4 regions of the Streptomyces sp. NPDC060002 genome follow, and region 1 is predicted to be linked to each of the others. Evidence: riboswitches for the same ligand, from Rfam matches in the RefSeq annotation. Region 1 holds a riboswitch; each other region holds the start of a gene.
The links. Region 1 has a riboswitch for cobalamin ahead of ACFWBD_RS25140 (prenyltransferase/squalene oxidase repeat-containing protein). Riboswitches for the same ligand answer to the same signal wherever they lie in the genome.
Positions count from the first base shown of each region.

Region 2: linked by a shared signal. The riboswitch ahead of ACFWBD_RS16355 (ABC transporter substrate-binding protein) and the one ahead of ACFWBD_RS25140 (prenyltransferase/squalene oxidase repeat-containing protein) in region 1 are both predicted to bind cobalamin.
Region 3: linked by a shared signal. The riboswitch ahead of ACFWBD_RS30455 (cobalamin biosynthesis protein) and the one ahead of ACFWBD_RS25140 (prenyltransferase/squalene oxidase repeat-containing protein) in region 1 are both predicted to bind cobalamin.
Region 4: linked by a shared signal. The riboswitch ahead of ACFWBD_RS00085 (CbtB-domain containing protein) and the one ahead of ACFWBD_RS25140 (prenyltransferase/squalene oxidase repeat-containing protein) in region 1 are both predicted to bind cobalamin.

Region 1 covers NZ_JBHWUW010000031.1:9,600-15,322, forward strand. The annotation lists gene ACFWBD_RS25130 (CbiQ family ECF transporter T component) at 1-1,033, opposite strand, end outside; gene ACFWBD_RS25135 (SCO2322 family protein) at 1,026-1,706, opposite strand; gene ACFWBD_RS25140 (prenyltransferase/squalene oxidase repeat-containing protein) at 1,703-2,944, opposite strand; cobalamin riboswitch at 3,026-3,185, opposite strand; gene ACFWBD_RS25145 (hypothetical protein) at 3,379-3,696, shown strand; gene ACFWBD_RS25150 (ArsR/SmtB family transcription factor) at 3,803-4,342, shown strand; gene ACFWBD_RS25155 (MFS transporter) at 4,339-5,625, shown strand.
Region 2 covers NZ_JBHWUW010000015.1:72,491-78,213, reverse strand. The annotation lists gene ACFWBD_RS16360 (FecCD family ABC transporter permease) at 1-992, opposite strand, end outside; gene ACFWBD_RS16355 (ABC transporter substrate-binding protein) at 989-2,062, opposite strand; cobalamin riboswitch at 2,151-2,276, opposite strand; gene ACFWBD_RS16350 (HipA family kinase) at 2,436-3,350, shown strand; gene ACFWBD_RS16345 (SelT/SelW/SelH family protein) at 3,347-3,634, shown strand; gene aceB (malate synthase A) at 3,657-5,291, opposite strand; gene ACFWBD_RS16335 (NTP transferase domain-containing protein) at 5,476-5,723, opposite strand, start outside.
Region 3 covers NZ_JBHWUW010000044.1:23,601-29,323, forward strand. The annotation lists gene cobN (cobaltochelatase subunit CobN) at 1-1,537, opposite strand, end outside; gene ACFWBD_RS30450 (cobyric acid synthase) at 1,534-3,078, opposite strand; gene ACFWBD_RS30455 (cobalamin biosynthesis protein) at 3,075-4,064, opposite strand; cobalamin riboswitch at 4,164-4,316, opposite strand; gene ACFWBD_RS30460 (hypothetical protein) at 4,437-4,658, opposite strand; gene ACFWBD_RS30465 (anion permease) at 4,693-5,723, opposite strand, start outside.
Region 4 covers NZ_JBHWUW010000001.1:18,013-23,735, forward strand. The annotation lists gene ACFWBD_RS00075 (FAD-dependent oxidoreductase) at 1-1,052, opposite strand, end outside; gene ACFWBD_RS00080 (CbtA family protein) at 1,244-2,005, opposite strand; gene ACFWBD_RS00085 (CbtB-domain containing protein) at 2,030-2,251, opposite strand; cobalamin riboswitch at 2,288-2,434, opposite strand; gene ACFWBD_RS00090 (enoyl-CoA hydratase/isomerase family protein) at 2,493-3,587, opposite strand; gene ACFWBD_RS00095 (hypothetical protein) at 4,018-5,247, shown strand; gene ACFWBD_RS00100 ((2Fe-2S)-binding protein) at 5,381-5,723, shown strand, end outside.

The DNA of each region.
Region 1 (5,723 bases):
GTACGGCCGCCGCCGGCCAGAGCGGGAGGGCGGGAGCGGTCAGCGGGACCACCCCGGGGTGCAGCGCGGCCGGGTCGGCGGACGCGGCGACGGTGAGGAGGGCCGCGACCGCGACACCGGAGGCGGCGGTCAGGCACGCCCGCGGGGTCCAGCGGTCCGGTCGGTAGCGGGTGCGCGGTGAGCGCCGGCCGCCCAGCCGCAGCCCGGCGAGGGCCGCGACGACTCCGGCGAACAGCACCGGGAGGCCGTAGGCGCCGCCCACCGCGGTGAGCAGGCCGTACGTTCCCGCGCAGACGCCGAGCAGACCGCCGAGCGTGAGGGCGGCGGTCGTCCGGCGCACGGCGGCGGGGACGTCGGCGGTACGGCCGTAACCTCGGGCGTCCATCGCGGCGGCGAGGGCGACGGAGCGCTCCAGGGCGCCCTCCAGGACCGGCAGGCCCACCTGCAGCAACCCGCGCAGGCCCGTGTCGGGGCGGCCCCGGAGACGGCGGGCGGCGCGCAGGCGGTGGACGTCCGCGATGAGGTTCGGGGCGAAGGTGAGGGCCACGACCACCGCCACGCCGGTCTCGTACAGGGCGCCCGGCAGCGTCTTGAGGAGGCGGGAGGGGCTCGCCAGGGCGTTCGCGGCACCCACGCAGACGAGGAGCGCCGCCAGTTTCAGACCGTCGTAGAACGCGAAGAGCAGGCCCTCGGCCGTGACCGCGCCGCCGAGCCGGATGCCCTGCGCCCAGTCGGGGAGCGGGACTTCGGGGAGCGCGACGAGCACCCGCGTGCCCGGGATCGGGGAGCCCAGGGCGACGACGAAGACGAGACGGATGACGAGGACGGCGAGGGCGAGCTTGAGGAACGCCGAATAGGAGCGGGACCAGGGGGTGTCGGGACGGCACGTGGTCACGACGTAGGCGGAGACGGTGAGGAGGAGACCGAGCAGGAGCGGGTTGGTGGTGCGGGTCGCGGCGGTGCCGAGACCGAGGGCCCACAGCCACCAGGCGGCGGGGTGGAGCGGGGCGCGCCGGGGGCTGCCGTCAGCCATCCCTGCGGGAACCTCGCCGCCGGGCCTGCCAGACCGCCGCCGCGCCCAGTACCGCCACCGCCGCCGCGCCCGCGTACAGGCCCACGGACGGCCCGCCGTCCGCTTCCGGTTCGTCCTTGGCGGCTTCCGGCTGCGCGGCGGACGTCGGCTCGCCCGTCCCCGGCGCCTGCCCGGACACCTGCTCGCCACAGCCCGTCTCCGGATACCCCGCGATCGCGCACAGCAGGGCGTTCGTGTCGTAGCGCAGGGGCTTGGCGACCGAGGCGAGCGCCTCGGCCGTCGTCGCGTCGGGGGAGACCCGGGCGCAGGCCGTGCGCGGCGACGGCGGGGTCTCACCGCTCGGGGCGTCGGCCGCCGTGCCGAAATCGATGACCAGGGCCACCCGCTTCGTGTCGTCCCGCGCGGGCGTCTTCGCGCAGATCGCCGCGAAGGAGGCCGCGCCGCGCGGCTGCGACGCGTCCTGGGAGTCCGCGCTCACCGCGAACCGGAAGCCCTGGACGTCGCCGTCGGCGGGGCGGGCGGTGGACGGGCCCTGGGTGGCGTACGTCCAGCCGTCGCCGGAGCGGTCCCAGAAGGACCAGTAGCGGTAGCCGGCGGCCTGGGCCGACTGGACCGTGCCGGTCAGGGACAGCAGCAGCGCGGCGAGAACGAGGGCGGCGCACCGGCGCGTCACGGCTGCCGCTTCCTGCCACGGCCGCTGATCAGGAAGCCGATGCCGATACCGGCGACGAGGAAGACGCCGACGATCCACCAGACGCCGTGACCGGATTCCGAGTCGTCCTTCTTGTCGGCGTCGGCGTCGGCGTCGGTGTCGGACCCGGTGGCCTTCGTCGCGGCCTGCGGGGCCGGGCCGCTCGCGTTCAGCTGGGCGACCAGGTCGGCGCCGCCGAAGTGACGGGGGTCGGCGCCCGTGGCGTGGGCCGCGAAGATGAGCTGGGCGTAGGCGGCGGGGCCGCTCTGCTCGGCCCAGGCCGCGGAGTTCTGCTCGAGCCAGCCGAGGGGCTTCTTCGCCTGCTCGGTCGCACCCTGCGCGGCGAGGGCCACGACGGCGTCGGCGGTGTTGCCGTAGTCGGGCTGGTCCTCGGCGCCGGGGAGGGCAGACTTCAGATAGCCGGTGGCGACGACCGCTCCGGCGAGGTACGCCGCGCCGTCGCGGGCGAGTCCGCTCGGGCTGTCCGCGTCGGCGGAGTCGCAGACGGGGGCAGCCGACGTCTTGCCGGCCGTCGTCACGAACCCCTTGCCGAGGGCGCCGAGCACGCCCGCCGCCGTCGCGTCCGCGTTGGCCGCGAGGGCGCCCTTCTTGTCCGGCTGGTACGCGAACGCGCCGCCACCGGCCTGGTCGCACGGGACGGCGAGCTTGACGAGAGCGTCGTCCGACGACTTGCCGGCCTTCTTCACCTGCGAGGGCTGCTGCCCGGCCGCCGCCATCGCCCCCGCCACGACGGAGGTCGAGTTCGCGTCGCTCGCGCCGCCGGGGGTGTAGCCCCAGCCGCCGTCGGCGTTCTGGACCGACTTCAGCCAGGTGACGGCCTTCTCGGTCTCGGCCCGGTGGCCGCCCAGCGCGGCCAGCGCCTGGACGGCCGCCGCCGTGCTGTTGGTGTCGACCATCAGCTTGGCGTCGCACGCCTTGGCGGTGTCCGCGCGGAACGCGGCGAAGGCGCCGTTCGCGCACTGCTGCCCGGTCAGCCAGGCCACGGCCCGGTCGGCGGGGGTGACGCCCGTGGTCCGCTGTGCGAGCAGGGCCAGCGACTGGCGCCAGACGCCGTCGTACGTCGGGTCGGTGGTCCCGTACAGCCCGTCGGGTATCGCCACCGACGGGGTGGGGGACGGAGTGGCGGCGACGGCGGGGACGGCGGCACCCAGCACTACGGTGGCGGCGGCCAGAGCGGCGGCGCTGCGGCGGATGTTCATGATCGGCGGGTGCCTCTCCCGGTCGGTGAGGTCACACAGCCGGGCAGCACGGGACATCCCGGCGGCTCGGCTCCGTATACCTCGACGGTGCCGTGCGACGGCGGGCCTGCCGACGCACGTGAGCCGGTCACGGTCCGTACCGGGCGATCCGGCTGTCACGGTTGCGGGTCAGCGCCGGAATTGCACCGGCTTTCCCCTGTACGGGCGTGATGACGACGCGGCCACTCTACCGGCAGGTAGCCGGGCGCCTGAGGGGCGGCTGTGAAAGCACCCGGGGAGGGGCGGGAGCCCCCGATATCTTCTGGCCATGACCCATGCGGGGAGGACGCCGGGCGGGCTGCCGGTATGACGCATGCGGGGAGGGCGCCGGGCGGGCTGCCGGGCCGGCTGCTCGGCTCGGGCCGAACGGCCGACGTGTACGAGATCGACGAGGCGTGGTGCTGCGCCGCGACCGGGAGGGGCGGGAGGACTCGGCCGCCCTCGCGGCAGTGATGACACACGTGCGCCGGAACGGCTGCCCCGCACCCGCCGTACGGCCCTCCGGCTCACGCGCCGACCTGGTCATGGAGCGGCTGGACGGGCCGACGCTGCTCCACGCTTCGGCGCGGGCACCCTGGACGCCGGCGAGGCGGGCCCTCCTCGCCCGGCTGCTGCGCGAGCTGCACGCCCTGCCGGACCGGGTCTCGGCCGACGCCCGCGTGCTGCGCCCGGACCTCCACCCGGCCAACGTGATCCTCACGCCGGAGTCCTGACCGGACTCGCGACGGTCCGGCGAAGGTCTCACGTGCTGGGCAGCCGATTCCGGAAGCCGGGAAAAACCCCTTGCTCAATGGTCAAGAAGTGTTGACCATTGGAGGCATGCCTACCGATGATCTTCCCGAGACGTTCCACGTCACCACGGACGAGCAGCTGCGCGCCGTTTCCAGCCTCGTGCGTCACCGGATCATGGCCGTGCTCCGCTTCGAGCCCGCGACGATTACGCAGATCGCCGAGCGAGTGGGCCTTGCGAAGGGGAGTTCCAGCTACCACGTACGGCTGCTCGAACGGGCCGGCCTGGTGAAGGTGGTACGAACGCGCAAGGTCCGGGGGGTCACGGAGCGGTACTACGCCATGGCCGCGCGGTCGATCGTGCTGCCGGATCCGGGCGAGGGAGGGCCGGATGTGCTGATGCGGCACGCGGTGGCGGACCTGGAGACAGCGCCGGTGGATGGCGAGCGGCACGTACGGATGGCGCATCTGCGGCTCAGCGAGGAGCAGTTCGCGGAGCTGGGGGCGCGGCTGGAGGCACTGGCGGACGAGTATCGGGAGCTGTCCGATCCGTCGCTGCCGGACGCGTCACTCGTCTTCGCACTGTTCCACCCGGCACCGCGCGAGCAGGCCGAGGGGGACGCCAAGTGACGTCAGAAGTGCGGAAGTTGCCGACCGGGTTCGGGCGGCTGTGGACTGCGCAGACGGTGTCCTCGCTCGGTGACGGGGTGTCGCATGCCGCGCTGCCGCTGCTCGCGTTGACGTTGACGCGGGATCCGATGGCGCTCGCCGTCGTCACGGCCGCCGGAACCCTGCCGTGGCTGCTCTTCGGGGTGCTCGGCGGTGCGCTGGTGGACCGCTGGGACCGTCGGCGCACGATGTGGGTCACGGACGCGGCACGTGCGGTGCTGCTCGCGATACCGGCGGCAGCGGCCGCGCTCGACGTGCTGAGCATTCCACTGCTCGCGGCCGTCGCCTTCCTGCTCGGCCTCGGCGGACTCTTCTTCGACACGGCCGCCACGGCCTATCTGCCGGATCTGCTCGGCCGCGACCCCGCGCTCCTGGAGCGCGCCAACTCCCGCCTGCGCGGCACCCAGACCGCCGCGTCCGGCTTCGCGGGGCCGCCCGCGGGCAGTGCCCTGCTCGCGCTCGGGCGGGCGGTTCCGCTGCTCGCCGACGCGGTCTCGTTCGCGCTCTCCGCACTGCTCGTACGGTCGCTGCCTGCCGCACCCCGGCCCGTACCGCAGGCCGGTGAGTCGCTGCTGCGGCAGGCGCGGGCCGGCGCCTCGTACGTATTCCGGGACCAGTTACTGCTCGGGCTCGCGCTGCGTCCGGCGGTCGGGAACATCGCCTTCCTCGCCGTGGAGACCGTACTCGCCCTCTTCGCGCACGATCGTCTCGGCCTCGACGCCTTCGGCTTCGGCCTGCTTCTCACGGCGGAGGCCACCGGCGGTCTGTGCGGCGCGGGCATCGCTTCCTTCCTCGGCCGACGACTCGGCACCGGCACCGCGCTTACCTGCACGGCAGCGGTCGAGGGACTCGCCGTCCTGGGCCTTGCCGTCGCCCCGAACCCGTACATCGCCGGCCTCGCGCTCGCCGTCTGCGGAGCGGGCATGGGCGCCACGATGGTGCTCGGCCCCTCCCTCCGACAGGCGATCGTCCCCGCCCACCTGATGGGCCGGGTCACCTCCACCTCCCGCATGCTCGCCATGTGCGCCGCCCCGTTCGGCGCCTTCCTCGGCGGCTGGCTGGCCACCACCTTCGACGTACGCACCCCGCTCTACACCGCCGCCGGCCTCCTCCTCACCATGACCACCATCACCGCGACCATGACCAGCAACCGCCGGGTCGAGGCGGCGCTGCGTGCCGCCGCCCCGGCCGATGATCCAGATCACCCGGAATCCTGGGATCCGGTTCAGGAGGGTGCCGTTTAACCTCCGCGAGGTCGTTGAGCCAGTGTTAAGCCCAGCTCGACGTCCCTCGCCTCGGCCCGGAGCGTCGGGCGCCTGGCCTCCACAGGATGCGACGAGCG
Region 2 (5,723 bases), on a different contig from region 1:
GTCACCACGCCCACCGGCACCTCCTGCGGGTCGAGCACGGTGCGGGCGAGGGTGTCGACCCAGACCAGGAACACCGCGCCGGTCAGGGCCGTGGCGGGCAGCAGCCGGGTGTGGCCGGGGCCGGTGAGGGCGCGTGCGGCGTGCGGAAGCACCAGCCCGACGAAGCCGATCGCCCCGGCCGAACTCACCAGGGCGGCGGTGAGCAGCGCGGTGGTGCACAGCAGCACCAGCCGGGTGCGGGCCACCGAGACGCCGAGGGAGAGGGCCGCGTCCTGCCCGAAGGCGAACGCGTCCAGGGTCCTGGCGTGGCCGAGGCAGACCACCAGCGCCGCGACCAGCGCGGCCGCGCCGACGGTCACGTCCGTCCAGTCGGCGCCGCTGAGCGAGCCGAGCAGCCAGAACAGGATTCCGCGGGTGGTCTCCGCGTCGGCGGCCGTCATCACGACGAAGGAGGTGAGCGCGGAGAACAGCTGCATGGCGGCGACCCCGGCGAGGACCACCCGGTCCGTGGTGCCGCCGAGAGTGTGGCTGAGCAGCAGCACCAGCGCGAAGGAGACCAGCGCGCCGAGGAACGCGCCACCGGAGACCGACAGGAGGCCGCCGCCCGCGCCGAGTACGACGACCAGCACCGCGCCGGTCGAGGCGCCGGAGGAGACCCCGAGGACGAAGGGATCGGCGAGCGGGTTGCGCAGCAGGGACTGCATCACTGCCCCGCACACCGCGAGGCCGGCGCCGCACACCGCGGCGAGCAGGGTGCGCGGCAGCCGCAGGTTCCACACGATGCCGTCCCGCAGCGGCGTCAACTCCGCCCGGCCCCAGCCGAGATGGGCCGCGACCGCGGACCACACGTCACTGACCGCGATGTCCGCGGGGCCGATGGTGATGGCCACGGCGACCGAGGCGCACAGCAGCGCGAGACCGGACGCCCACAGCAGCGCGCGGCGCAGACCGCCCGCTGCCGCAGCCAGGGACGCCGACGGCGCGCCGGTCATTTCGCGAGGCCTTGACCGCGCAGTGCCGCCGCCACCTTCTCGATGCCCTCGACGGTCCTGACGGTCGGGTTCATCGCCTGTCCGGACAGCAGCACGTACCGCTTCTTCTTCACCGCGGTCATGTTCCTGGTGACCGGGTTCGACTCCAGGAACTCGATCTTCTTCGCGGCGGTCTCGGCCGTCTGCTGCCTACGCGTCAGGTCGCCGATGACGAGGAGGTCGGGGTCGCGGTCGGCGACGGTCTCCCAGTTGACCTGGGGCCACTCCTCCTCGGTGTCGTCGAAGGCGTTCTTCGCGCCGAGCGCGTTCGTGACGATGCCCGGAGCGCCGCAGCAGCCCGCGAGGTACGGGGACCGGGAGTTGGCGAACCAGTACATGAGGGTCACGCCCCGGGCGTCGAGGCCGGCGGTGGCCTCGGTCACCCGGGCCTTCAGCCCGGCCACGAGCCGCTCGCCGCGCTCCCGGACGCCGAAGACCTCCGCCAGGTCGCGGACTTCGCCGTAGACCGCGTCCATGGTCAGCGGCTCGGTGCGGACGCCGTCGCCGTCGCCGCTGTTGTCCTTGCCGACGCAGTCGGCGGGGGAGAGGTAGGTGGGCACGCCGAGCTTCTCGAACTGTTCGCGCGGGGCGACCCCGCCCTTGCCGAGGGTGGAGGCGAAGGAGGCGGCGACGAAGTCGGGTTCGGTGTCCAGGACCTTCTCGAAGGAGGGGGCGTTGTCGGCGAGGCGCTTCACCTTCGCGTTCGCCTTCGCCAGCCCCTCGGCCACCGGGTCGGTCCAGGTGGCGGTGCCCACCATGCGGTCGGCCAGCCCGAGGGAGAGCATGATCTCGGTCGTGCCCTGGTTGAGGGAGACGGCCCGCCGCGGAGGGCCGTCGACACCGACCTGCTGCCCGCAGTTGTCGAGTCGGACCGGATAGCCGGCGGCTCCGCCCTCCCCCGCAGAACCTGGGGAACCCGCCGAACCTGAGGAATCCGCCGAACCGGAGGAGCCGCAGCCGGCCAGCAACAGGGCGCCGGCGAGGAAGAGAACGGCAGGACGGGCAGGACGGACGGCACGTGCGAACGGCACAGGGCTTCCTTCGGCGTCGAGGGCTCAAGCGCGAAGCCCGGTCGTACGGTGCTCCCCCCGGCCGTCCGACGGCAGCGGGGTCGCCAGCAGGTCTTCGGACTCGGGGTCACCCGGACGAGGCGCCTTCCCGGACCGCGTACGCCGTCCAGTGGCCGTTGCCCCGCCCGTCGCCCTCACCGCTGCGCGTCAGCTCCGGATTCGCACCGGATTCCCTGACCCGTACACACACGCGTGCGCACATGGGTTCGACTGGCTTTGGCAAGCTACCACACGCCGCCGAGGCCGCCGGCGGGCCGTTTCGGGACGGTGGCTCGGGCCTCTCGCCGGCTGTCACGCTGGTTACTATGCTTCTCCAGGCCAGAGGGAGAGAGTCATGTTGACCGAGGTCACAGCGACCCGCTACCTCGCTCCTCTGCGGGCGGGCGGTTCCGTGCCCGCCGTCGTCGAGGCCGACGACCTGGGCACCTACGTCGTGAAGTTCACGGGCTCCGCGCAGGGCCGCAAGGCGCTCGTCGCCGAGGTGATCGTCGGCGAGCTGGCGCGCGCCCTGGGGCTGCGCTTCCCCGAGCTGGTCCTGGTGCGCTTCGACCCGGCGATCGCCGAGCACGAACCGCACCAGGAGGTACGGGACCTGCACGCCGCGAGCGCGGGGCTCAACCTGGGGATGGACTTCCTGCCGGGTGCGGAGGACTTCACGCCGGAGGTCGCGGCGGCCTTCCCGGTGGAGCCGCTGGAGGCCGGGAGGATCGTCTGGCTGGACGCCCTGACCGTGAACGTCGACCGTACGGTCCACAGCTCCAACCTGATGGTCTGGCCGACGTTCGGCACCGTCCCGCCCCGGCTGTGGCTCATCGACCACGGCGCCGCCCTCGTCTTCCACCACCGCTGGGACGGAGCCGACCCCGAGAAGCGCTACGACTTCCGCCACCACGCCCTCGGCCGCTGCGCCCCGGACACCCGGGCGGCCGACGCCGAGCTGGCGCCCAGGGTGACCGAGGAGCTGCTGCGCCGGATCGTGGCGGAGGTACCGGACGCCTGGCTGACCGACGAGGCGGGGTTCACGGCCCCGGACGCGGCCCGGGAGGCGTATGTGCGGTACCTCCACGCGCGCGCGGGGGCCTCCGCGGCCTGGCTGCCCACCGACTTCCCCGGCCCGCAGGAGCTCGCCGCCGACGAGGCCCGGCGCGCGGCGAGGACGCGGCAAGGACGGCCCGACTGGCTGAAGCAGGTCCCCGACCTGCACGGCAAGCCGGCCGCGGAACAGGATTGGTCGGTGCACCTCGGATGAGCGAACTGAGCGACGCGGGCGGGCGGGTCGAGATCGAGTACTGCACCCAGTGCCGTTGGCTGCCGCGCGCGGCCTGGCTGGCGCAGGAGCTGCTCACGACCTTCGAGGCCGAGCTGACGGAGCTCGCCCTGAAGCCCGGAAAGGGCGGGGTCTTCGTCGTCCGGGTGAACGACGAGGTGGTCTGGGACCGCCGCGAACAGGGCTTCCCCGAGCCGACCGCGGTCAAGAAGCTCGTACGCGACCGAGTGGCCCCGGGGAAGTCCCTGGGCCACTCGGAGAGGTGAGCGTTCCGGTCGGTGCCGGTGCTCAGCCCCTGAGCTGCTCGTACGCCGGCAGGGTGAGGAAGTCCGCGTAGTCGTCGTCGAGGGAGACCGTCAGCAGCAGGTCGTGCGCCTGCTGCCAGTGGCCGGCCGTGAAGGCCTCCTCGCCGATCTCCGCGCGGATCGCGGCCAGTTCCCCGGCGGCGATCTCGCGGGCCAGCCCGGGCGTGGCCTTCACCGTGGTCCCTTCGCGCTCGAACTCCACCCCCGCGTTGATCCACTGCCAGATCTGCGAGCGGGAGATCTCGGCGGTGGCCGCGTCCTCCATCAGGTTGAAGATGGCGACCGCGCCCAGGCCGCGCAGCCAGGCCTCGATGTAACGGATGCCGACCTGCACGGCGTTGACCAGGCCCGGGTACGTCGGCCTGGCCTCCAGCGAGTCGACGGCGATCAGGTCGGCCGCCTTGACGTCGACGTCCTCGCGCAGCCGGTCCTTCTGGTTCGGCCGGTCGCCGAGCACGGCGTCGAAGGAGGCCAGGGCGATCGGCACCAGGTCCGGGTGGGCCACCCACGACCCGTCGAAACCGTCGTTCGCCTCGCGGTCCTTGTCCGCCTTGACCTTCTCGAAGGCGACCCTGTTGACCTCCTCGTCGCGGCGGGACGGGATGAAGGCCGCCATACCGCCGATGGCGTGCGCGCCGCGCTTGTGGCAGGTGCGGACGAGGAGTTCGGTGTACGCCCGCATGAACGGGGCGGTCATCGTGACCGCGTTGCGGTCCGGGAGGACGAACTTGGGGCCGCCGTCACGGAAGTTCTTGATGAGGGAGAACAGGTAGTCCCAGCGGCCGGCGTTCAACCCGGATGCGTGGTCGCGGAGTTCGTACAGGATCTCGTCCATCTCGTACGCGGCCGTGATCGTCTCGATGAGCACGGTGGCGCGGACGCTGCCCTGCGGGATGCCGACGTGGTCCTGCGCGAAGACGAACACCTCGTTCCAGAGGCGGGCCTCCAGGTGCGACTCCGTCTTCGGGAGGTAGAAGTAGGGGCCCTTGCCGAGGTCGAGGAGACGCTGGGCGTTGTGGAAGAAGTAGAGGCCGAAGTCGACGAGGGCGCCGGGGACCTGACGGCCGTCCGCGTCGACGAGGTGACGCTCGTCCAGATGCCAGCCACGCGGCCGCATGACGACCGTGGCGAGCTCGTCCGCGTCCTTGAGTGCGTACGACCTGCCCGACCCCGGATCCGTGAAGTCGATGCTCCGGGTGTAGGCGTCGGCCAGGTTGATCTGACCGAGGACGACGTTCTCCCAGGTCGGCGCCGAGGCGTCCTCGAAGTCCGCGAGCCAGACCCGGGCGCCCGAGTTGAGGGCGTTGATGGTCATCTTGCGGTCGGTCGGGCCGGTGATCTCGACCCGGCGGTCGTCCAGGGCCGCGGGGGAGGGGGCCACCCGCCAGGAGTCGTCGGCGCGGATCGCGGCGGTCTCCGGGAGGAAGTCCAGGGTGGAGGTGCGGGCGATCTCGGCGCGGCGCTCCGCGCGCCGGGCGAGGAGCTCGTCACGGCGCGGGGTGAACCGCCGGTGCAGTTCGGCCACGAAGGCGAGCGCCGCCTCGGTGAGGACCTCCTCCTGCCGCGGCAGGGGCTCGGCGTCGACGATGGCCAGCGGGGACGGCGCTGGTGCGGACATGAGCGGTCACTTCCTTCAGCGGTGGCACCGGGTGCCAGTCGAACCGGGTACGGCGGGCGAGGGCCCCGGGCGGGCCGGGCCCTTCTGAACAGTGGATACTAGTTTCCTCATTGTGGAACTTCAATGATTTGTTGATGTCGAGACTCTCTGCGTCGAGGCAAGGCGGCGCTCGGTGCCAGGCCGCTCACTCGAGGTGTGCGAGATCCTGCGGGGTGTCGATGTCGAAGGGGCGGGCCACGTCCGCGCACTCGACGAGCGTGATCGCCTCCTCGTGCTCCTTCAGATAGGCGCGTGCCCCCCGGTCGCCGGTGGCGGTCGCCGCGATGCCGGCCCAGTGGCGTGCCCCGAACAGGACGGGATGGCCGCGCACCCCGTCGTAGGCGGCGCAGACGAGCGAGGACTCGTCCTCGTAGGCGGCCAGCACCCGGGCCA
Region 3 (5,723 bases), on a different contig from region 1:
CCATCGTGCCGTGCTTGCCCATGTGCACGATCGCGTCGGCGCCGAAACTGTTCTCCAGCCACCGGTAGGCCGCCATGTAGTGGTGCGACGGCGGCATGTCGGGGTCGTGGTAGATCGCGATCGGGTTCTCGCCGAATCCGCGCGGCGGCTGGATCATCACGACGACGTTCCCGAACTGGAGGGAGGCCAGCACGACGTCGTCCCCGTCGACGTACAGCGAGCCCGGCGGCTCGCCCCACGCCTGGAGCATGCCGTCGCGCAGTCCCGGGTCGAGCTTGTCGAACCACGCCCGGTAGTCGGCCAGCGGCACCCGGGCGGGCGCTGCGGCCAGCTGCTCCTCGGTGAGCCATTCGACGTCGTGGCCACCGGCGTTGATGAGCCGGTGGATCAGCTCGTCGCCGTTGTCCGGATGCCCCGTGACGCCGTACCCGGCGTCCCGCAGCGCGTCGAGCACCCGGATGGCGGAGGCGGGGGTGTCGAGGCCGACCGCGTTGCCGACCCGCGAGTGCTTGGTCGGGTAGGCGGTGAAGACCAGTGCGAGCTTCTTGTCGCTGTTCGGCTTGTGCCGCAACCGGGCGTGCCGTACGGCGATTCCGGCGACGCGTCCGGCCCGCTCGGGATCGGCGATGTACACCGGCACGTCGTCCGGGCCCTGCTCCTTGAAGGAGAAGGGAACGGTGATGATCCGCCCGTCGAACTCCGGGATGGCGACCTGCATCGCCGCGTCCATGGGGGAGAGGGCGGCGTCGGACGCCTCCCAGACGCTCTTCGACGAGGTGAGGCAGAGTCCTTGCAGCACGGGGACGTCGAGTTCGGCGAGCGCGCCGATGTCCCAGGCCTCCTCGTCCCCGCCCGCCGAGGCCTGCGAGGCGTGCGTGCCGCCGGCGGCGAGGACCGTGGCGACGAGGGTGTCGGTGCGTCCGAGGATCTCGTACAGCCCCGGGTCCGCCCCGCGCAGCGAACCGCAGTACACGGGCAGGGCGTTGGCGCCCCGTGCCTCGACGGCGTCGCACAGCGTGTCCACGAAGGCGGTGTTGCCGCTCAGCTCGTGCGCCCGGTAGAAGAGCACCCCGATGGTCGGCCGCCCCTCGACGAAGACACGCTCGCCGTGGACGCCGTACTCGGGCATCTTCTGCGGCTCGACGAAACCCTCACCGGTCAGCAGCACGGTGTCGGAGAGGAACCGGGCCAGCTCGGTCAGGTTGTCCGGGCCGCCCTCGACGAGATACCGCAGCGCCTCCGCCACCACACCGGCCGGCACCGACGACTCGGCCATCAACTCCGCGTCGGGCACGGCCTCGCCGCCCAGCAGCACGGTCGGCACGCCGGACGCCCTGAGCGCGGCGAGCCCGTCCTCCCAGGCACGCTTCCCGCCGAGCAGCCGGACGACCGCGATGTCGGCGCCGTCGAGGAGCGCGGGGAGTTCCCCGGCGACGTCCACCCGGGTCGGGTTGCCGATCCGGTACGAGGCACCGGAAGCGGCCCGGGCCGCCAGCAGATCGGTGTCGGCGGTCGACAACAACAACACTGTGCTCATGCGGGCGCTCCCGGTGGAATGAAAGGCAGTCCTTGCGGCGCGCCCGACTCGATGAGCCGCCAGAGCGCGTCGGTGTCCGCGTGCTGTTCGATCAGGTCGCCGAGCCGGTCGAGCTGCTCCTCGCGCAGCCCGGCGAACGAGGTGTCGGCGGCGGGCACGAAACGACGGCCCGCGGCGGCCGCCACCTCGCGCAGGAAGGCCCGCCGGAATCCGTCGGACTCCAGTGAGCCGTGCCAGTGCGTGCCCCAGGTCTGGCCGACCCGGCAGCCGTCGAGGCTGTGCCCCTCGTCATCGGAGATGAACGGCTCCCCGCCGGTGACGTCGGCGACCCCGTGATGGATCTCGTACCCCTCGACCCGCTCGCCGAGGGCTTCCCCGACCGGCCGGGTGAGGGTCTTCTCGCGGGCGAACCGAACCCGGACGGGAAGGACTCCGAGCCCCTCCACGTGTCCGAGCCGGCTCTCGACCTCGTCCTCGATGTGTTCGCCGAGGATCTGGAAACCCCCGCAGACACCGAGGACGGGCCGCCGCTCGGCGGCCCTGCGGAGGATGGCCTGCGCGAGCCCCCGCTCCCGCAGCCACTCCAGGGCGCGCACGGTCCCCCGGGTCCCCGGAATCACCACCAGGTCGGCGTCGGCCAGTTCCTCGGGCCGGTCCACGAACCGCACGACGACGCCGGGTTCGGCGGCCAGCGCGTCCACGTCCGTGAAGTTGGACATGAGGGGGACGGCGCAGACGGCGACCCGCAGCACGTCCTCGCCGACGGGCGGGGCGGTGTTCGACTCCCGCACGGTTCCCCGCAGCGAGACCCTCAGCCCGTCCTCCTCGTCGATCCCGAGCCCGTGCCGGAACGGCAGCACGCCGTACGTCCGCCGCCCGGTGAGCCCGTGCAGCATGTCCAGGCCCGGCTCCAGCAGGGAGACGTCCCCCCGGAACTTGTTGACCAGGAACCCGGCGACCAGCTCCTGGTCCTCGGGCGAGAGCAGGGCGACGGTGCCGAAGAAGGAGGCGAAGACGCCGCCGCGGTCGATGTCGCCGACGACGAGCACGGGCAGCCGCGCGCCCCGCGCGATCCCCATGTTCACGATGTCGGTCCGCCGCAGATTGATCTCGGCCGGACTGCCCGCCCCCTCACAGATCACCGCGTCATACGTGCCCCGCAACTCGGCGAGGCAGTCGAGAACGGTTCCGAGGAGTTTCTGCTGCCGTCCCCCGTGATACCCACGGGCGCTCATCTCGCCCACCGGCTTCCCGAGCAGCACGACCTGGCTGCTCTGTTCACCGCCCGGCTTGAGCAGCACGGGGTTCATCAGCGTGGTCGGCTCCACCCGGCAGGCCTGGGCCTGCATGGCCTGCGCCCGCCCGATCTCGGCGCCCTCCGTCGTCACGAACGAGTTGAGGGACATGTTCTGCGCCTTGAAGGGCGCGACCTTCACCCCCTGCCGCACCAGCCACCGGCAGATCCCGGCCGTGACGACGCTCTTGCCGGCGTCGGAGGTGGTGCCGGCGACGAGGAGTCCCCCGCCCAGACCCCCGCTCATGTCGTACGCCCCTTCGGCTGGTTGCTCCGGTTGCTCTGGTTCCACGCGACGACGCTCGTGGCGACGACGCGCGCGGCGACGGTCACGCCGAGCGCGAGCAGAGCGACGCGGCGGGAGAGCCACGCGGCACGTTCGATGTCCCGGGCGACGACGGGCCGCCCGGCCGCGCCGTTCAGCACGGGCCGGTGCTCGACCCGGCCGGCGTACGACAGGGTCCCGCCCAGCCGCACCCCGAGGGCGCCCGCGAACGACGCCTCCACCGGACCGGCGTTGGGGCTCGGATGCTTGCGGGCGTCGGCCCGCCAGGCCCGCAGGGCGCCCCGGGGATCGTCCCCCGCGACGGCGGCGAGGACGGCGGTCAGCCGGGCTCCCGGCCATCCGGCGACGTCGTCGAGGCGGGCGGCGGCCCAGCCGTACCGCAGATACCTCGGCGACCGGTGACCGACCATGGCGTCCAGGGTGTTGACGGCCCGGAACCCGACCAGGCCCGGCACCCCGCCCACGGCCCCCCACACGAGCGCCCCCACGACGGCGTCGGAGGTGTTCTCGGCGACGGACTCCACGACGGCCCGGGCGATCCCGTCGGCGTCCAGTGCGTGCGGATCCCGCCCGCACAGACGCGGCAGCCGCTCCCGGGCGGCCTCGACGTCCCCCGCTTCGAGCGCCCGCCCGATGGCCCGGGCCTCCCGGACCAGGGAACTGCCCCCGACCACGGCCCAGGTGGCGGCGGAGACCAGAGCGACGGAAGCGGCGGGGGAACGGCGTACGGCCTGCTCGGCGACGGCTCCCAGGGCCACGGCCCCGCCCGCGCACACGACGGCGTGGAGGGCGCCCTGTCCTCGGTGGTCCCGCCACAGCAGTCGCTCGACGGCACCGGCGACCCGCCCGAACGCGGCGACCGGATGCCCCCGGCGTGGATCGCCGAGCAGCAGGTCGCCCAGAAGGCCGGTGGCGGCGCCGTACGCGTAGAGGCGATCGGCACGCATCGGCTCAGCCGGCCGTGGGGTCGGGGAGCGACCTGGTGCTGTACCTCAACGGCCGAGCGAGCATGGCGATATGTCCTCACTCAGGGTGTCCACGCCCTGGTTCGACGAGACCGGCGGCGAGAGTTCCTGGCTCCCGGGGGTTTCTACCCCGGTGACAGTGGCGGGACCGCGCCGGATTCGCACCGGCTTCCTCTTCTGCCGCCGTACATGGCTCGGGCAGTCCACCACGGCCCGCAGGACCCGTCAACTTGCTGTTGACCTGCGAGGCTGGAGTGTGCAGAACCCCACACAGGGCCGGTCGGCGATGCCACGAACGCCAAGGGGTGCGGGACGGTGATCCGTCCCGCACCCCAGGGGTGTTCGGATGGTGCGTCAGGCGACGATCAGTGAGATCCCGTACGCCACCGCCGCCGCGCAGGCCGCGAAGCACGCGTACGCGCCGGTCACCGCGAGGGTGGCCGAGTCGCCCTGCGCCGACGCGCGTTCCTGCCGCGACAGGCCCATGATTCCGAGGGTGAACAGGGCGACGAGGCCTACGGTGATCACGAGGCTGACGCCGAACACGGAGCCCAGGGCTGCCCAGTCGATCTTCATGCTGCTTCTCTTCCTTCGTGCCGGGTGCGCGGGCTCAGACGGCCGCGGCCGGGGGAGCGGCGGGGGTCGCGGGCTCTGCGGCCGGGCCGGGGATCGTGGCCGTCAGGTCCGTCGTGCGGCCGGCCGTGAGGTCCTCGGCCAGGGTGCCCGTGGGCGGCGGGGTGACGGCGGCGATCGCCGTCGTGACGACGCCCGCGGGCTCCTCGGGCTCGTTGACGTTCGAGGCGTCGACGACCTCGCGCCGGGAGACCTTCCAGATGGCCGCGCTGGAGGCGATCAGGAAGACCGCGACGACGGCCGTGCCCCAGTCGCCCAGGCCGGTGACGGCCTCGGCGAGCGCGCCCACCAGGGCCGCGGCCGGGAGCGTCAGGCCCCACGCGACGAACATCCGGGTCGCCGTCGACCAGCGGACCACACCGCCCTTGCGGCCCAGTCCCGCGCCCATCACCGCACCGGAGACCGAGTGGGTGGTGGAGAGGGAGAAGCCGAGGTGGGAGGAGGCCAGGATGACCGTGGCCGCGCTGGTCTGGGCGGCGAAGCCCTGCTGCGGCTGGAGGTCGGTCAGGCCCTTGCCCATGGTGCGGATGATCCGCCAGCCGCCGAGGTAGGTGCCGAGCGCGATGGCCAGGCCGGCGGAGAGGATGACCCAGGTGGGCGGGTCGGAGTCGGGGGCCACGGCACCGCCGGCCACCAGGGCCAGGGTGATGATGCCCATCGTCTTCTGCGCGTCGTTGGTGCCATGGGCGAGGGAGACCAGGCCGGCCGAGGCGATCTGGCCCGCGCGGTAGCCCTTGGCCGCGGCCTTGCCGTCGGCCTTCTTGCCGAGGGTGTAGGAGAGGCGGGTCGCGAGCATCGCGGCGACGCCCGCGACGATCGGTGCCGCGATCGCCGGGATCAGCACCTTGGTGACCAGGGCGTCACCGTGCACCGCGCCCATGCCGGCGGAGGCGATGGTGGCGCCGATCAGACCGCCCATCAGTGCGTGCGAGGAACTGGAGGGCAGGCCCACCAGCCAGGTCAGGAGGTTCCAGAGGATCGCGCCGACCAGGGCGGCGAAGATGACCT
Region 4 (5,723 bases), on a different contig from region 1:
TCGGCGCGGCCGGTGGCGAGGTCGGCCGCCATCGCGCCGATGAGCGGCGCGAACTTCGCGCCGTGTCCGGAGCACGGGGAGACGACGACGAGCGGACCGTGGCGGTCCAGTACGAAGTCCTCGTCCGGGGTGGTGGTGTAGAGGCAGGTCGCCTCGGCGACCGGGTCGGGCTCGAGACCCGGGAGGCGGTCGCGTACGAACCCGCTCACCCGGGCCCGCGACGAGGGATCCACGACCCCGCTGCGGGTGCGGGCGGTGGCCGGGGTGCCGCGGTCGTGCTCGGCGACCTTGACCGCGGGGAGCGGACCCCCGTCGCTCCCGGACGGCAGGCCGTAGAGGTGCAGCTCTCCGTCCCAGATCAGGGTCGGCCACTGGACGGACGGGTCCCGCTGCCGGAAGTGGAAGACCTGCTGCTGGGTCACCCGCAGCGGTGGCAGGGCGACGGGCAGTCCCAGCTCGGGCAGCCACGCGCCGGCCGCGACCACCACCGTGTCGGCGACGATCTCGCGGCCGTCGTCGGTGTGCAGCCGCGCCTTTCCGCTCCCCCGGACGTCGATGCCGGTGACGCGGGCGCCGATGACCGCCTGCGCCCCGTGGTCGATCGCCCGCCGTACGCAGGCCCCGACGGTCTCGTCGGCGTGGACCACGCCCGCGTCCGGGTGGTGGAGCACGGGACCGGTGATGCGGATGTACGGCCAGCGCTCCGCGGCGGCTTCCGCGCCGAGGAGTTCGTGGGGCACTCCGGCCGCACCGAGGAGATCGGCGATCGCCTTCGGGTCGTGGTCCTCGCCCATGTCGAGCCCACCGGTCGTGCGCAGCAAGGGGGTCGAGCTGTCGTCCTCCAGCTCCCGCCACTGCTCGTACGCCTGCCCGGTCAGTCGTACGTAGAAGGGGTCGGCGTACGCCCGCCGGAAGATCCGTGAGCTCCCGTGCGAGCTGCCGTGCCGGTGGCCGACGTCGTACGCCTCGACGAGCGTGACCTCGTGGCCCCTGCGGGCCAGTTGCCAGGCGGTGGCCGCGCCCATGAGTCCGGCGCCGACTACGGCGATCACAGTCCCTCCCCGGGGATCCGGCCGGTGCCCGCGAGCGGAACGCGGGCCATGCCGGCGGACTCGATCGTAAGGGCGACCAGGTCCTCGGTTGTCGGGAGGACCAGGACCACCGACGGGACGGGCCCGCGGACGCGGGAGGGCCCCCGGAATGGTTCCGTGGGCCCTCTCGCCGGGTCGTGATGCCGGTCAGGTCACTGGGGGGCGACCACCGGCGTGCCCGCGGTCACCGTGGCGGGCTTGGGGTGCAGCAGCCGTTCGGCCAGTTCGCCGAAGACGAGGCCGAAGCCTGCCCAGAGCGTGATCTGCATGGCGAGGGCGGACAGGCGGAACCGCCACAGCAGGGCCGCCGGGAAGTCGCTCGGCACCTCGTTGACGGTCGGCAGGAACTCGTAGGCCAGCCCGATGACGAGCACGAAGCCGAGGACGGCGACGACGGTGGCGTTCCAGGTGCCCAGCCTCGGTGCGAGCCGCTTGCCCAGGATCACCGCGGCGACCGCGAGCAGCACGCCGAGCACCATCATCAGGAAGTACAGGGTGGTCCGCTTGCCGATGGTGTCGGCGTCGCCGACCGCGGGCGGATTGGCCGGGTACTTCAGGAACGGCACGACGTACACGGCGAGCAGGGCGGTCCCCGACAGCAGAAGGGCCGTGGCCCGCGGGGTGAACCGGCCGACGCGACCGAGGGCGAAGCAGAAGGCGAGGGCGGCGATGCCGCCGAAGGCCACCCCGTAGATCAGCACGCCGGTGGCGAGGCCGGCGGTGGACTGGAGGCTGCGGGAGACGAGTTCCACCTCGTGGTGCTCGTGGCCTGCGGCATGGGACTCCTCGAAGCCGATCGCGCTGTCGACGTTCGGCTCACCGAGGAAGTAGGCGACGATCAGGGCGAGCACGCCGGCACCGAGGCCGGCGAGCATGCCCCGCACGAGCAGATTTCTTACCGTTGCGGAGTTCATGGGTGTGCTGGGGTTCCCCTCGGGTCAGTGGCAGGGGAAGCCGAGCAGGTGGCGGGCGTCGTGCACCCACTCGTGAACGTCCTCGCCGGAGACGACGGCGGTCGCGCCTTGCTCCGCGCCGACGAAGTACAGCAGGACCAGCATCAGGACGCCGAAGAAGACAGCCCAGGGGGCGATGTCCTTCAGCGGCAACTTGGCGGGTACGACGGGCGTGCTGGTAGTCGGCTGGGCGACATGCTGCGCCATGGCAAGACCTCCTCTGGGAGTTCGCGTCCCATCTCGGTGGTGCACATGACGACGGCCACGGGTCTGACTCGCGGTGCGCCCCTTCGGGGTACACCGTCCACAGTGGCGCGACCGTGCCGGATTCTCACCGGCTTCCGTCTCGCCGTCGTCAAATATCAGAGCGACGGTACCGCGTGTCGGGCCGCGGGCCAATACCGCCCCACCTGGCGTGATGGCGCTCTCCACGGCCAAGTGGCCCGAATCACCGCGTCGGTTCCGGTCCGCACGCCGCCTCCGTGGCCGTTCTGGGCCCGGGAAGCCCGAGTTCACGCTCGCCGAGCGGGGCGAAGAAGCGCTCCACGTCGGCCGCCGTGACCTCGGCGAGAGTGGCCGGCGACCAACGCGGGTTGCGGTCCTTGTCGATGACCTGGGCGCGGATGCCCTCGACCAGGTCGGGTGTGGTCAGGGCCTCGCAGGAGACGCGGTACTCCTGTTCCAGCACCCGCTCCAGCGTGCCGAGCCGCCGGGCGCGGCGCAGGGCGGCCAGGGTGACCTTGAGCGCGGTGGGCGACTTGGCCAGCAGGGTCTCCGCGGTCTCCTTCGCCGCCGGGTCGCCGTGGGCGAACAGCCGTCGGACGATCTCCTCGACGGTGTCGGCCGCGCAGCAGCTGTCGATCCACGCCCGGTGGCCCGCCAACTCCCCCGCCGGCAAGGGCTGTACATGACGGTCCAGGGCTGCCCGGACGGGCAGGTCCGCGAGGTCGTCGATGAACTGACGGAGCGACACGGACGGTACGTAGTGGTCGGCGAGCCCGCACAGCACCGCGTCCCCGGCGCCGATCTGCGCGCCCGTCAGGGCGAGATGGGTGCCCAGTCCGCCCGGGGCGCGGGCGAGCAGGTGGGTGCCGCCGACGTCCGGCACGAAGCCGATGCCGGTCTCGGGCATCGCGATCCTCGACCGCTCGGTGACCACCCGGACACTGCCGTGCGCGGAGACGCCGACCCCGCCGCCCATCACGATGCCGTCCATCACGGCGACGTAGGGCTTGGGATAGCGGGCTATGCGTGCGTTGAGGTGGTACTCGTCGCGCCAGAAGGCGGCCGAGGCGGTGCCGTCGTCGTCGCGGGCGTCGTCGTGGACGGCGCGGATGTCGCCGCCCGCGCACAGTCCGCGCTCCCCCGCCCCGGAGACGACGACGGTCTCGACGGCCGGGTCGCGCTCCCATGCGCTCAGCGCGTCGTCGATCCGGCGCACCATCGCGTGGTTCAGGGCGTTGATCGCCCTCGGCCGGTTGAGCGTGATGTGGGCGGCTCGGCCGGCGGTGTGCAGCAGGACGGGGTCCTCGATGTCGCTCATACGACGATCTTCTCCATGCCGTGCTCCCTGAGGAAGCCCCGGCCCCCCTGGAGGGAACATGCCCGGTGGGTCGCCGGACATCCGGCGTCGGGGGCGCGCCGGACACGCGGACCGGGCTCGCCCCGACGCGGATGGTGGGCGAGCCCTGTCCACCGGCTCCGGTTCTCGGTCCCCGGAGGTCGGCGGGCCCACGGGTGCGGCGTCACCCGCCGTGGTGAACTGCGCACACCCCGTACGAGTGGCGCACACCCCCGCACGGGCCGCCGGCGGACGGAACGGATCCGGACGCGTGACGTGTGCCGTGCCGGGGAAGGTGCCTCCCGGCGGGGCGCCTCCGGGCGTCCGCGCCACCGACCCGCTTGACCGCGCACCGCCCCTGGCGAGTGATACTGGCCTTCGCACGTCGTCACCCGCCCTCACGAATGGACTCATGCTCATCGCCGCGACCGTTCCGCCCACGACGCCCTCCACGGTGTGGCAGACCCGTGGCCGTCACACCGGCCCCGCCGCTCCGGACGTCCTGCGCAAGCACCTTCAGGCGCTCAAGGACGCCGGGACCGTCCAGGACTTCATGGAGCTGCCCGACGCCGACACCCCCGAGGGGGAGACGGCCTTCGAGGCCCGGTGGCCGGTCGCGGAGGAGGTGACCGTCCGTGCCCGGCTGAGGCTCGCCGAGTGGGCGGGCCCGGGCCAGGAGTGGACGCTGACGGCGGAGGCGGAGCGGCCGTGGGACCAGCGGTGGCCGTCGCCCGCCGGCATGTTCTGGTCCTGGGAGGCGGACGCCCCGTGGGGCAACGAGACCGTCGCAGGTGAGCGGTTCCTCGCCACCAACCCGCTTCCGGCGGACGAGAAGGAGCTGCGGCGCGCGCTCCGGGGCGCCCTGCGGGACACCTGGAACGTCCACCTCGTCGTGCACGAGGCCATGACGCCCGACGAGCACGGCCGGCGGTCGCTGATCCCGCTGCTGCCGCCCGGCCTGCACCACCGGGTCATCGAGCACCGCGCGGCCCCGCACCAGCTGCGCACCGTGAACTGGGCTCTCAAGGAGTCCGGGGTGGAGGTGCCGCGCGGCGGGGCGCTGGTACTGCCCGGCGTGCCCGCGCCGGCCGACTACGACGCCGTCGACTACTCGGTGCGCAGCGTGTTCCTGGACGGCACGCATCCCACCGAGCTGCTGGACGCGGTACGGCGCTTCGCGGCGCTGCCCAGGCCGCTGCCGGAGGACGCCGACGCCGCGCTCACCGCGCTGCGGGAGGAGTGGCAGCTGCTGACCCTGGAGGAGGAGCTCGCGCGAGAGCGCAAGCTCGTGGTGATGTACAAGGAGGCCCTGGAGGCGATGACGGAGTCCAGGGACCTGTACCGGGAGGCCGCCGAGCACGCCCACGAGGCGCTGGCCGCGTACCGCGAGGCGGCCGCCGAGGCCGGGGAGCCGCGGCCGGCGCCGGCCAGGAAGAGCGGCTCGCCGTTCCAGCAGCTGGGCCGGACCCTGGAGCGGTTCAAGGAGACGACCAAGGGCCTGCGCCCGGTGGCGTCGGCCGCTCCCGCGGGTCGGGTCGAGTCGCCGGAACAGGCCCGCACCACCGGCGCCACGGGTGCCACAGGCGCCACAGGCGCCACAGGCGCCACAGGCGGCGACGAGCCCGAGGCGGCCGACCGGTAGGCGGCAGGCAGGCGGCAGGCGGCAGGCGGCAGGCGGCAGCGCCCGAATTGCCTCGTTCCGGGACGTGTCACACGCCCCACTCTGGATACGCGGTCCCCACGGCACCACGGACCGCCCCGGAAGGGACCAGGACATGGGCAGCGAGCACGGCCCCCGGTCATCGCCCCACCGATCCGACACGACGCTGCGCGTCAACGGCAAGCCGCACACCCTCACCGTCGACCACCGGCGCGTGCTGCTGGACGTGCTGCGGGAGGATCTGGACCTCACCGGAGCGAAGAAGGGCTGCGACCACGGTCAGTGCGGCGCGTGCACGGTCCTCGTCGACGGGCGGCGCGTCAACAGCTGCCTGCTGCTCGCCGTCGCCCTGGACGGCAGCGACATCACGACCGTCGAGGGCCTGTCCGGCGACGGCGATGATCCGCATCCGCTCCAGCAGGCCTTCCTGGAGCGCGACGCCTTCCAGTGCGGGTACT